4 regions of the Cobetia sp. D5 genome follow, and region 2 is predicted to be linked to each of the others. Evidence: predicted binding sites of a transcription regulator. Region 2 holds the regulator's gene; each other region holds the start of a gene.
What was found. The regulator sigma-54, encoded in region 2, starts transcription at its own class of promoters, with help from an activator protein. The targets are predictions, from matches to a motif close to TGGCACNNNNNTTGCTNT.

Region 1 (3,110 bases), 1.9 Mb from region 2:
CAGGGTCTGGCTGGCGATGAAGCGCTCGATCTGCCACGGGTCCTGGCCGCGCCGCGTGCCCTTGAGCGCATCGAAGTAGCTGATGTTGAGCTCATAGGGGGTGTCGGCGCGGCCCGGGTTGGCGCGCATGCTGACGTAGCCACCGAAGTCATGCACCAGCCGCACCAGGGTGTCGCGCTCGTGGTCGGGCAGCAGGCCCTCAAGGGCGCGAACGCCGATACCGTCGTGACTGGCGGTGAAGTTGAAGTAGCTGCAGCCGGAAGGCAGGGACGGCAGGCTGGTGGCCCACTGGGTCAGGGCGCTGGCATCGCCGGAGGTCAGGGTGTGCAGCGTCAGCGGCGGCAGCGTGAACTGATAGATCAGGTGCGCTTCATCGGCCTGGGCGCTGCCCTCGATGGCGGTGAGGTCGTGCTGTGACAGGCGATCGAGCCCGAAGTAGGACATGTTCTCGGCGTGGGGCACGTTGGTTTCGGTGATCAACAGGCTGCCCGGCGCCAGATGGTCGACGATGGCGCGCAGCAGGCGCACCACGGCGTGTGTCTCCGGCAGGTGGATGCAGGAGGTGCCCTGGCGTTTCCACAGGAATGCCACCGCATCGAGGCGGATGATGCCCGCGCCCTGCTCGAGGTAGTAAAGCAGGATGCCGATGAACTCGAGCAGCACATCGGGATTGGCGAAGTTCAGGTCGATCTGGTCATCCGAGAAGGTTGCCCAAAGATGGCGCAGGCCACGACGGGTATGCACCGGCGTGAGCAGGGCAGATGGACGCGGGCGCACGACCTCGGAGACATCGGTGTCGGGGTCCATCTCGATGAAGTAGTCGCGGCCGGGCTGCACGCCGGCCAGATAATCGGCGAACCACAGTGACTCGCGCGAGCAGTGATTGATGACCAGGTCTGCCATCAGGTCGCGCTGCTCACTCAGGCGCCGGATGTCCTGCCAGTCGCCGAGGACCGGATTGACCTCGCGATAGTGGATGACGCTGAAGCCGTCATCGCTGCTCCACGGAAAGAAGGGCAGCACGTGGACACCGGACAGGCTGTCGTCCAGTCGGCTGGCGAGGAAGTCGTGCAGGGTCGCCAGTGGCGCCTCGCCTTCCTGCTGCAGGCTGTCGCCGTAGGTGATCAGCCACTGGTCGCGCTCGCTCCAGAGCGGCTCGCCTTCCGGTACGCGGGGGTTGAGGCGCGTGCGATGGAAATCCAGCACCGTCTCCAGGCGTCTGAGGACTTCTTCATGACGCTGTGGGTAGATCTCGGCGAGCAGGCGTGTGGCGTGCGCCTGGAAATCAGCTTGCGAGAGACGTTTGGCGAGAGAGACTCTGGCGCGTGGCCTGGCGCTGCCCTCGCTCGGCGCAGGATCTGAGGCAGTGGATGTCGAGTGATCGGGAGATGACGTATCGGACATGGGCAATCCTCGTGGCAGCAAAAGCGGTCAGACTCTGCCTCGTGAGCCGCAATGGCAGAGCGTGTCGCGGGTGATCTTCGGGAAGCCCGCCGGTGCAATCCTGCGGGGCCGGTGGCAAGACTGGAAATCACATATCAGATGAAGTCGGCTGGCCGTCGCTTGGTGAAATCCCTGAATGGCGCATCGCTCAGCGGCGCCCGTGGGTGACGGCCTGGCGCCTTTACTCATGAGTCATGCACGCCTCGGGCCAGATTCGTCAAGCCTGCAAGGCAGGACGGCCAGCCTGCATGTGCCGGCTGGCCGTCCTGTCTGGCGTCATGTGGCCTGCGGCCAGCTGACGCCACTGCGCTTCATGACATGCTTTACTTGCGCAGCACGCGATACAGAATCAGCAGAATGACGGCGCCGAGCACGGCAATGACAAAGCTGGCCAGATTGAATCCCGTCACTTCACCGAAGCCCATCAGGGTGCCGACCCAGCCACCGACAACGGCACCCAGGATGCCGATGATGCTGGTGACGATGATGCCACCCGGGTCCTTGCCGGGCACGATCACCTTGGCGATGATGCCGGCAATAAGACCGAATATGATCCATGCAATGATTCCCATGTCGCAGCTCCTTGCGTCATCGTGATCAATCTCGCGGCAGAGATCATCTGCCGCCAGTCGTGAAAGGATTTCACGGCTCGGGCAAGCGTCCTTGTGAGGCGCTGCACCCTGATGTCATCTTTCGGTTATCGGGCGGGGATTTCAAGCCTGCCGGCAGGTTGATGGACGCTTTCGCCGCGGTGTCCGCCCCCCCGGGGCGACAATCCAGGAAACTCCTGTCGCCCCTTGGGCGCTCCTCAAGGCTAGTTCAGTCATGTCGGGGCTGACATAGGCTCCCGTGGCGGTGCCTTAACGGTTACAATACCCGCCATTCGCTGTCATTCGGCTGCGCTGCGCCACTTCCTCGCTGTGCTTCGCGCGGGGCCGCAGCCACCTCGCACCCAAGCAGGCTCTCCAACATGCACTGTCCCTTCTGTGGAACTCATGAAACCAAGGTCACGGATTCCCGACTGGTGGTCGAGGGTGACCAGGTGCGGCGGCGTCGCCAGTGCGCGGCCTGCGGTGAGCGTTTCACGACCTACGAAACGGCGGAGCTGGTCATGCCGCGCGTGGTCAAGGGCGACGGTTCGCGTGAGAGCTTCGATGAGCACAAGCTGCGTGCCGGCATGCTGCGCGCGCTGGAAAAGCGCCCGGTTTCCTCCGAGCTGATCGAGGCCGCGGTGGAGCGCATTCGTCAGCGTCTGCGTGCCACCGGCGAACGTGAGATCGAGGCGCGGCGCATCGGTGATGAGGTCATGCAGCAGCTCAAGCGGCTGGATCAGGTCGCCTATATCCGCTTCGCTTCGGTCTATCGTCGCTTCCAGGATCTTGATGAGTTCCGCGCCGAGATTGACCGTCTCGCCCAGGAACCCAGCTTCCTGCCGGGCGAGGAAGACGCGCGGCCCTGATGCCTCGCCACAGGCATCCTTGCAGATGCCCTCGAGGCCTGCGCCTGCTGGCCCTGTCGCGTCACGCTGCGTGGCTCAGGCCTCGGGGTATTGTCTGCCGTCTGGGCAACGCCTGACCTTCTCTCGTTTCACGCCAAGGTATCGCATGTCTCTTTCTCCTCATGCTTCTCATGCTCCCCGTGACAGCCACTCTCACGACCGCAGTGCT
Region 2 (3,110 bases):
CCTACCTGGAACAGCAGCCCGCGCCCGACGAGAAACTGGTCAAGGGCTGGGCCGACACTATCCGCTACCATGCACTGGAGCGCCGCGTGGAGCTGGTCGGCAACGCGCGTCTCGAGAAAGGCGATGACACCTTCGAAGGCGGCTACGTGGAGTACTTCCTCGACAAGCGCCAGGTGAACGCCAACAACAGCAAGACGGCACAGCAGACCGAAGGCGGTCGCGTGCACATGACTCTGACGCCGCGCGGCGCCAATGCCAGCAAGGAAAACTGAGTCATGACTGCTACTCCGCGTACGCTGAGCGCTCGCCATCTGGCCAAGGCCTACAAGGGCCGCAAGGTGGTCAAGGACATCTCGCTGGAGATCCGCCAGGGCGACATCGTCGGCCTGCTGGGCCCCAACGGCGCCGGCAAGACGACCTCGTTCTACATGATCGTCGGGCTGGTGCGCGCCGATGCCGGCAACGTCTCCATCGATGACAAGGACCTCTCCGCTGCCGCCATGCATCAGCGCGCACGCGCCGGCATCGGCTATCTGCCGCAGGAGGCGTCGATCTTCCGCAAGCTGTCGGTGGCCGACAACATCATGGCGATCCTGGAGACCCGCAAGGACCTGGATCGCAATGGCCGCAAGGCACGCCTTGAAGAGTTACTCGAGGAATTCAGCATCACGCACATCCGCGCCAGCGCCGGCATGAGCCTGTCCGGCGGGGAGCGTCGTCGGGTCGAGATCGCCCGTGCACTGGCCACCGAGCCGGACTTCGTGCTGCTCGATGAGCCCTTCGCCGGCGTCGACCCCATCTCGGTGGGCGAGATCAAGAGCATCGTGCGCCAACTGCGCGATCGTGGCATCGGCGTGCTGATCACCGACCACAACGTGCGCGAGACACTCGATATCTGTGATACCGCCTATATCGTCGGCGATGGCCAGATCATCGCCCACGGTGATGCGGACTCCATCCTGGCCAACCAGCAGGTGCGCGACGTCTACCTGGGCCACGAGTTCACGCTCTAGGGTCAGCGGCTGCGCTGAGTCCACCGGAGGCGAAAGCTTCAAAAGCCGCTGCGTGATTTTATCGCGTAGCGGCTTTTTCATGTCTGACATCAGACGCATGCATGACGTCCATACCACCTTGGTGGAAACATGGCATGCAAGTTGCTTGAATATTCACGGCAACCACTTGTCAGTGCCCCGAGTCACGGTATAGCGTAGTAAGCACGTTCCTTTGCCGTGAATTGACTGACTCCATGAAACCCACCCTGCAACTCCGCCTCGGCACCTCGCTGACCATGACGCCGCAGCTCCAGCAAGCGATCCAGCTGCTGCAGCTGTCGACGCTCGACCTGCGTCAGGAGATTCAGCAAGCCCTCGAGTCCAACCCCATGTTGGAGCTCGACGAGGACTACGAGTCGCTGGATGTCGTCGAGACACAGGATTCGAGCGAGATCTCCACTGCCGACTCCTCGAGCGAGATTCCCGAGGAATACCCCCTCGACAGTGACTGGTCGGACCTCTACCAGGACCACGCCGGTAGCCTGACCAGCTCCGGCAGTGGCAGCGGGAGCGAAGAAGGGCCGGACTTCGATCGCAATACCAGTGTCGAGAGCCTGCAGGACCACCTGCGCTGGCAGCTGGCGATGACCGACCTCGATGGCCGTGAACGCCAGATGGCAGAGAGCCTGATCGATGCCGTCGACGGTGCCGGCTATCTGAGCCTGTCACTCGACGAACTGGTCGATGGCCTGCGCGGCCAGGGCCTGCCCGGCCTCAAGGCCTCCGAGCTCGAGCAGGTATTGCTGCGTCTGCAGCAGTTCGACCCGACCGGCGTCTTCGCTCGTGACCTGCGCGAATGCCTGCTGCTGCAACTGGCACTGCTGCCGGATGATCTGCCGCTGCTGGCGCAGGCGCGCCGCCTGGTACGTCAATTCCTCGAGGCACTGGGCAACGATGACCGCAAGCTGCTCAAGCGGCGCCTGAGCCTTGACGATGACGAGCTGGACCACGTCATCCGCCTGGTGCGCGCGCTCGATCCGCGTCCGGCATCCGCCTGGGGCGAGCCCGCCAGCGATTACGTGATCCCTGATCTGCTGGTGCGCCATACCCGCCACGGCTGGCAGGTCGAGCTCAACCCGGAAGCACTGCCCAAGCTGCGCATCCAGCCGGAATACGCCGCGCTGATCAAGCGTGCCGACAAGTCCGCCGACAACACCTTCCTCAAGGACAACCTGCAGGAAGCGCGCTGGCTGATGAAGAGCCTGTCATCGCGCAATGACACCCTGCTCAAGGTCGGCCGCGAGATCATGGCGCGTCAGATCGACTTCCTCGAGCAAGGCGAGGAAGGGATGAAGCCGCTGATTCTGGCCAACATCGCCGAAGTGGTCGAGATGCACGAATCGACCATCTCGCGGGTCACGACCCAGAAGTACATCCACACCCCGCGCGGCGTCTTCGAGCTCAAGTTCTTCTTCTCGAGCCAGGTCGGTGGCAGCGGCAGTGGCGACGCCCACTCAAGCACCGCCATTCGTGCCCGCATCCGCAAGCTGATCGCGGAAGAGCCGGCCCGCAAGCCTCTCTCCGACTCACGGCTGGTCGATCTGCTTGCCAGCGATGGCATCGAAGTCGCACGCCGTACCGTGGCCAAGTATCGCGAAGCGATGGGCATCCCCTCCTCCAGCGAGCGCAAGCGTCTGGCCTGACGCGTCACCTGCGGCTGCCATGCCCCCTGCTCTCACCTCTACAATGGCAGCCGCCGCCAACCTCAAGCGCTGGATTGTCCGCTCATCAGCCTCTGACTTCGCGGGCAGTGGTGCGCCTGTCGCGTGCCCTGTAATCCCGGCAACCACTCGTCAATTACCCGTCATGGCCCATGACGGCGCGCAGAATGATGGTAAAAAACCGCCTTTCCGGCAGCGTCATTTACCGTCAATCGCATGTTTTTAAAGTCACTTTTGCGCGTATTGCACCTGGATGACACCCGAAGAACCTCCCGGAACGCCGCTTGCTCCACGCAATCGAAGCGCCTGAAAGGCGACGTACATGCAGGCATTGGCGACGAAAACCCGCCTTCTTGCGCGTCTTTCACGCACCACCCACCAGACGTGCCCTTGAAGT
Region 3 (3,110 bases), 830 kb from region 2:
CTGACCATCATCACGCTCGACTTCGATGCTACCGTTCTCAAGCTCACGAACAAGACAAGACGCGAACATGACTTCACGCACGGCTTTCAGCTCGCTGCGTGGCTTCGTAGTCTTGGCCAATCGAGACAACGAGATACTCTGCTTGCCCGCGCGCTCCGGCGACATCAGCGACCGGGCCTCTTCCACTGTGGCATCCAGCAACTTCTCGATCTGCATCTCTTCTGTATTGATACGCAGGATGATGATGCGCTCCACTTCATCCAACGAACGGGGATTGAAAGCAACATTGCCCCCACCGCCCATCATCGCAGTGGTTTTGACCGAGATTCGCTCACCGTCACCGCTTACCACGTCATAGCCGCGCTGATTCACCTCGGTCGCCATCTGACCATTGGTGATCAATGCAGCGTAAAGCTCACCAATGCGTCCGCAAAGATGACGTAGCTCAGTCGGCGGCACGCCCCAGTTCAGTTCTCGCTCGAACCAGGCCATTGCCTCACCCAAGGATTGGATGATCTGCATCTGTGAAAGTGCCATGATCAACTACTCATAGAAGGTTTACATATGCATAATGCATTTATATTACGGCCTTATACGCTCTTCAAAACGGACTGACTTGTTCATCACTTTCAGTTTTGCAAGAGAAATCTGAAACTGCCCGTTACTAGGTAATTTCTTTTCAGAAAACTGCTGCCAGACTAATGACCCAGGGCCATTATAGATTTCTTCAAAGCTACCATCGGGTAAAATCTTGATCACAATTGCATGCTCGGGCTCACTGCGAAATGCAACCGATTTCGCTTGTGTTGCCTTGATTTCGATCTTGGTACCGCACTTGGCGATAGCGTCATACCCTTTGTTGGAAGCAGTCAAAAGCTCTAGATCATATGCATTGGCAACTAGACACTCTCCTAGACTCCCTACCATATGGCCATCCGGAGTGAAATGTCGCCCGGGGAACATTTCTTCCAGCTCATTAACAATATTATATAAGTCGCCTACCAAGCTTTTGAGTTTATTTTTATCCACAATTTAGTCATCAATTATCCAAGGTAATCACATATTATCTTTACCATATTTTGAAAACAACCAATTGTGTATTAAAAATATCTCTGGATTTCTCTCTCACTGGTCACTGGATAGCACTCACTCTCGACTGACTTCACCAAGGTGCAAGAGACGGAGAAATTCATCAAATTGGTGCAGCGTACGCTTTCGATATGCATATCCATGCTGCATGAAATCTTATATAGCATTGTTTTATATGAAGAAATTCTCTCCGGCACACTTCCTGCTAGACATTCACCGAGGCACCGATAGGCATACAACAATCGAAAATCTACACCAATGGAGCGCTAGGGTTCCGGTGACTGGCTGATAGCCGTCACGACTGGTCCGAGAGCACTCGACCTCCAAGCTGGGGGTTACACGGCGGGACAAAAGCCCGGGAGACGCAAAGCCTGTAAAGGTCGGCGCCTCTCACTTTTTCCGCCGGAGATAACGACAATGACCCAGCTCACTCGCCTTTCCCAGTCCGCGACTTCCCCCTCGGATGCCAGCGCCCAGGTGTCATCCGCTGCTGTCTCATCTGCTTCATCCGCCGTTTCCCGAAACGCTTCCAGACGTGCTGCGCTGGCCGGCGCCCTGCTGCTTGGCGCATCGCTGAGCCCGCAGGCCATGGCGCAGGATTCCTTCAGCGTGTGCTGGTCGGTGTATGCCGGCTGGATGCCGTGGGAATACGCGGACACCCAGGGCATCGTCGACAAGTGGGCCAGGAAGTACGACATCAATATCGATGTGGTGCAGGTCAACGATTACGTCGAGTCCATCAATCAGTACACCTCCGGCAATGTCGATGGCTGCGCCATGACCAACATGGACGCCCTCACCCTCCCCGCCGCCAGCAGCGTCGATTCCACCGCGCTGATTCTGGGCGACTACTCCGATGGCAATGACGGCGTGATGGTCCGCGATGGCGATTCCATCGAGTCCCTGAAGGACCGCGAGGTCAATCTGGTGCAGTTCAGCGTCTCCCACTACCTGCTGGCACGCGCGCTGGACAGCGTCGGCATGAGCGAGCGCGATCTCACCACCACCAATACCGGCGATGCCGACATCGTGGCGCTGGCCAGCAACACCGACACCCAGGCGGTGGTGACCTGGAACCCGCAGCTGGCCACGCTCAAGGAGATGCCCGGCTACACCGAAGTCTTCAACTCCAGCGACATCCCCGGCGAGATTCTCGACCTGATGGTCGTCAATACCCAGACGCTGAAGGACAACCCGGACTTCGGCCACGCACTGGTCGGTGCCTGGTATGAGGTGATGGAGAAGATGAAGGCCGGTGACGAAGCCGCCCTCTCCCAGATGGCCGATGCCGCCGGCACCGACCTCGCCGGCTATCAGTCCCAGCTGGCCGCGACCCACATGTACTACACCCCCGCCGAGGCCGTGGCCGCCTTCAATGCGCCGAGTCTCAAGGACACCATGCAGCACATCGCCGACTTCAGCTTCGCGCAGGGCCTGTTGGGCGAAGGCGCCCCGGATGCCGGCTTCATCGGTATCGAGACCCCCGCCGGCGTCATCGGCAATGAAGGCAACGTGATGCTGCGCTTCGACCCGAGCTACACCGCCGCACTGGCCGACAGCCAGTAACGCCACGCGGTGGATGCCGCACACGCTCCGCGGGGCAGCCTGCCTCGCGGAACGTGAACCGACCGCCTCCCTCGACCGCACCCTCGTTCGCACCCGTGGAGCCCGCGCATGAAACGCCTGATCAATCTGACACCCTCCCGTGGTGGCCGCTGGCTGCTCGGTGGCCTGCCCTTCGCGCTGCTGGCCATCCTTTACATCGTGCAGTCCAACCAGCGACTGCTCGACAACCCGAATGACCGCCTGCTGCCGTCCTTCGCCGCCATGGGCGAGTCGTTCTCGCGACTGGCCACCGAGGTCAACGTGCGCACCGGCGATCTGCCGCTGTGGACCGACACCTTCGCCAGTCTCGAACGCCTGCTGGCCGGCGTGCTGATCAGTGCGCTGATCGGCCTGACCGTCGGCCTGCTCACCGGTGGCCTGCCGCTGCTGCGCGCCAAGCTGTCACCACTGATTAC
Region 4 (3,110 bases), 1.4 Mb from region 2:
CACCAGGCTGCCGATGAATTCCATGAAGCCGAAGTCAACCAGCAGCGGCAGCAGAATGGCCGCGAAGAAGAAGAAGGTCAGCAGTACCGGCGCGAGATCATTGAGCATCACGCCGCCGGTGAAGGCTGCGGTGACCTGGGTTGGCCCCCACTGGAAGTAGGTCATCAGCGCGAAGATGGCGCCGAGGGCGCGCATGGCGAACCATACCGGCGAGACGTCGAACAGCTCGTGCGCCGCGCCCTGACGTGCCCAGGCGGGCTTGGCGAGCTTGACGAAGCCGGTGAGGATCACCGACAGACACAGCACCGCAACGGCGATGGCGGGCAAGGCGCTGCCGAGCGTGGCCTTGAGCCAATCGGCCATCAGGCCCATGCCGATGTTGATGGTGTCGCCGACACTGAACGGCACCAGAAAGAAGCTGACGCCGAGCAGTGACGGCACCAGGAATTTCATCAGCCCCTTGGCCGTCAGCGGCACGGGGCGGGTGGCGATGAGGTCTTTCTGCGCCTTCTGTGGCTTGGCGGTCTCAGGCTGTTCAGCACCTGAGCTAGAACTTGATACGGAACTTGAGACAGAGTCGGAAATAGCGCGGGGCGGCGTATGGTCCGCCGCGGAGTCGATGCTGGTTGTCATTCGGGTCACCTAGATCTTGTTGTAATGGTCAGGCTCTAGCCGAGCATTGTGTGATGCATCATGCCGTATCGTCTCGAGTGATTCTGTGTGCGCCGAGGGCGGGACGGGCCCCCGGCGCGGGTACAGCAGGACAGCGGGTCATTCGTGGATCGTTCGTGGATCAGTCGCGCTGTTGCACGCCCGGCAGTACGCAGAGCATTTCGTAGAGCAGGGTCGCGCCCATCAATGCGGTGTTGCCGCTGGTGTCGTAGGGCGGGGAGACTTCCATCAGGTCACCGCCGACGATGTTGAGGCCACGCGCGCCACGCACGATTTCCATGCCCTGCGGCATGGTCAGGCCGCCGGCTTCCACGGTGCCGGTGCCGGGGGCGACGGAGGGGTCCAGCCCATCGATGTCGAAGGTGATGTACACCGGGCGGTCGCCCATCATGTCGCGCACTTCGGCCATCAGCGGGGCGAGTGACTTGAACCAGCACATCTCGGCGGTCTCGACACGGAAGCCCTGCTGGCGGCACCAGTCGAAGTCATCGGCGGAGTAGCCGGTGCCACGCAGGCCGATCTGCACCACGCGATTGCTGTCGAGCAGGCCTTCTTCCTGGGCGCGGCGAATCGGCGTGCCGTGGGCGATGGGCTCACCGAACATGTGGTCGTTGACGTCGGCGTGGGCATCGATGTGGATCAGGCCGACCGGCCCGTGCTTCTTGGCGATGGCGCGCAGCACCGGCAGGGTGACGGTGTGGTCACCACCCAGGGTGAGCGGCACGCAATCGTGGCTGAGCACTTCATCGTAGAATTTCTCGATGATGTCCATGCTCTTGGGCAGGTGGAAGGTGTTGATCGGCACATCGCCGATGTCCGCCACCTGCAGGCTATCGAAGGGCGCGGCGCGGGTGGCCATGTTGTAGGGGCGCAGCATGCGCGATTCATCACGGATCTGGCGCGGACCGAGACGTGCGCCCGGACGGTTGGAGGTACCGATGTCCAGCGGAATGCCGATAAAGGCGGCGTCCAGGCCTTCCGCGGTTTCCTGAGCCGGCAGACGCATCATGGTGGCCGGGCCGCCGAAACGTGGCATGTCGTTGCCGCCCAGCGGCTGATTGAACTCGCTCATCTGTCTCTCCAGGGTCTTGAGTCGCTCGCGCTAACGTGACGGCGAGCGGGGTATTGTGATTGTTCGCCTGATCGCTCGGCCGGACGGTGTCATGAAAGCCAGCGATCTTCCTTGGCGCATACCCCAGCATTGCAGTAATCGTGCCAACTTTTAGTTGATTGATTTTATTGGGTTTTATTTGAGGGCAATGGCTGAGTGATTTATTTCTGGATCACTCGTGCGCCATTAATGATTCAAAAATGGATCACTGATTCATTTGTGGATCACATTCGGGCATCATCGAGAGTGTCTTCAAGCGCCGTGCGAGAAAGACCAGCTAGAAAGACCTGCTGGGAAGAACTGATAGAAAGAAGCGCTGGAAAGCCCGCCCGATTCACAGGCTCGACCATGAGGTGCCCGCCATGTCAGAGCTCGACCGTCAGATTCTCAAGACCATCATCGACACCGCTCATGATCACTACTTCGTGGTCAATGCGGATGGTCAGGTGATGGATGTCAGCCCCGGCGCCGCGGCGGTCTATGGCATGACCCGCGAGGAGTTGTGTGCCGCCAACGTGCATGAGCTGGAAGCCAGCGGCGTGCTCAAGCCCTCCATCAGCCTGGAGGTGCTGCGCACGGGGCGCACGCTGCAGATGATGCAGCTCACCGCCACCGGGCGGCGGGTGGTGGCGCAGGCGCATCCAGTGTTCGTTGCGGGCAAGCTCGAGTGCGTGGTCAGCCGCTCGATGGATCTCACCGATATCCAGCTATTGCAGCAGGAGTACGCGGTGCTCCAGCAGCGCTTCAGTGATCACCTGCGTCGTAACTCACGCGGCGGTGAGCTGGGCGGCGTCAATCAGGCCGAGGGCGTTCGGGCAACGGCGGGGGCAGGGCAAGCAGTCCACGACACTGAGCAATATGCACAGAGCCAGGCTGAACAGCGGCAACGTGAACAATCAGCACGAGAGCAGGCCGAGTGCGAAGACGCCGCGCTGGAGCTGGGCGAGCTGCAGGTCAGAAGCCCGGTGATGCGCGAGATAGCGCTGCTGCTCAAGCGGGTCGCGCCCACCAACGCCACGGTATTGATGCTGGGTGAATCCGGGGTCGGCAAGACGGCCTTCGCCCATCAACTGCATCGCTGGAGCCAACGCGCCGACGGCCCCTTCATCGAGGTGAACTGCGGCGCCATTCCCGAGAGCCTGTTCGAGTCCGAGATGTTCGGCTATCAGGCCGGTGCCTTCACCGGCGCGGGCAACCGTGGCAAGGCGGGCCTGATGGAGCAGGCCGAAGGCGGCACCCTGTTCCTCGATGAGATCGGTGAGCTGCCGCTGGCCACCCAGACCAAGCTGCTCAAGGTGATTCAGGACGGGATGATCACCCGCCTGGG

Region 1: the regulator sigma-54 is predicted to act here: its motif matches at 1,637-1,654, upstream of U0O11_RS13080 (sugar phosphorylase).
Region 3: the regulator sigma-54 is predicted to act here: its motif matches at 1,281-1,298, upstream of U0O11_RS06890 (putative urea ABC transporter substrate-binding protein).
Region 4: the regulator sigma-54 is predicted to act here: its motif matches at 1,873-1,890, upstream of speB (agmatinase).

The regions. Positions count from the first base shown of each region.
Region 1 is NZ_CP142020.1:3,131,749-3,134,858, reverse strand. It holds gene U0O11_RS13080 (sugar phosphorylase) at 1-1,404, opposite strand, end outside; gene U0O11_RS13075 (GlsB/YeaQ/YmgE family stress response membrane protein) at 1,767-2,015, opposite strand; gene nrdR (transcriptional regulator NrdR) at 2,414-2,902, shown strand.
Region 2 is NZ_CP142020.1:812,275-815,384, reverse strand. It holds gene lptA (lipopolysaccharide transport periplasmic protein LptA) at 1-272, shown strand, start outside; gene lptB (LPS export ABC transporter ATP-binding protein) at 276-1,013, shown strand; gene U0O11_RS03425 (RNA polymerase factor sigma-54) at 1,247-2,695, shown strand.
Region 3 is NZ_CP142020.1:1,638,027-1,641,136, reverse strand. It holds gene U0O11_RS06900 (DUF6998 domain-containing protein) at 1-537, opposite strand, end outside; gene U0O11_RS06895 (DUF6998 domain-containing protein) at 583-1,029, opposite strand; guanidine-I (ykkC/yxkD leader) riboswitch at 1,345-1,453, shown strand; gene U0O11_RS06890 (putative urea ABC transporter substrate-binding protein) at 1,507-2,655, shown strand; gene U0O11_RS06885 (ABC transporter permease) at 2,764-3,110, shown strand, end outside.
Region 4 is NZ_CP142020.1:2,253,200-2,256,309, reverse strand. It holds gene U0O11_RS09405 (YjiH family protein) at 1-453, opposite strand, end outside; gene speB (agmatinase) at 794-1,744, opposite strand; gene U0O11_RS09395 (sigma-54 interaction domain-containing protein) at 2,146-3,110, shown strand, end outside.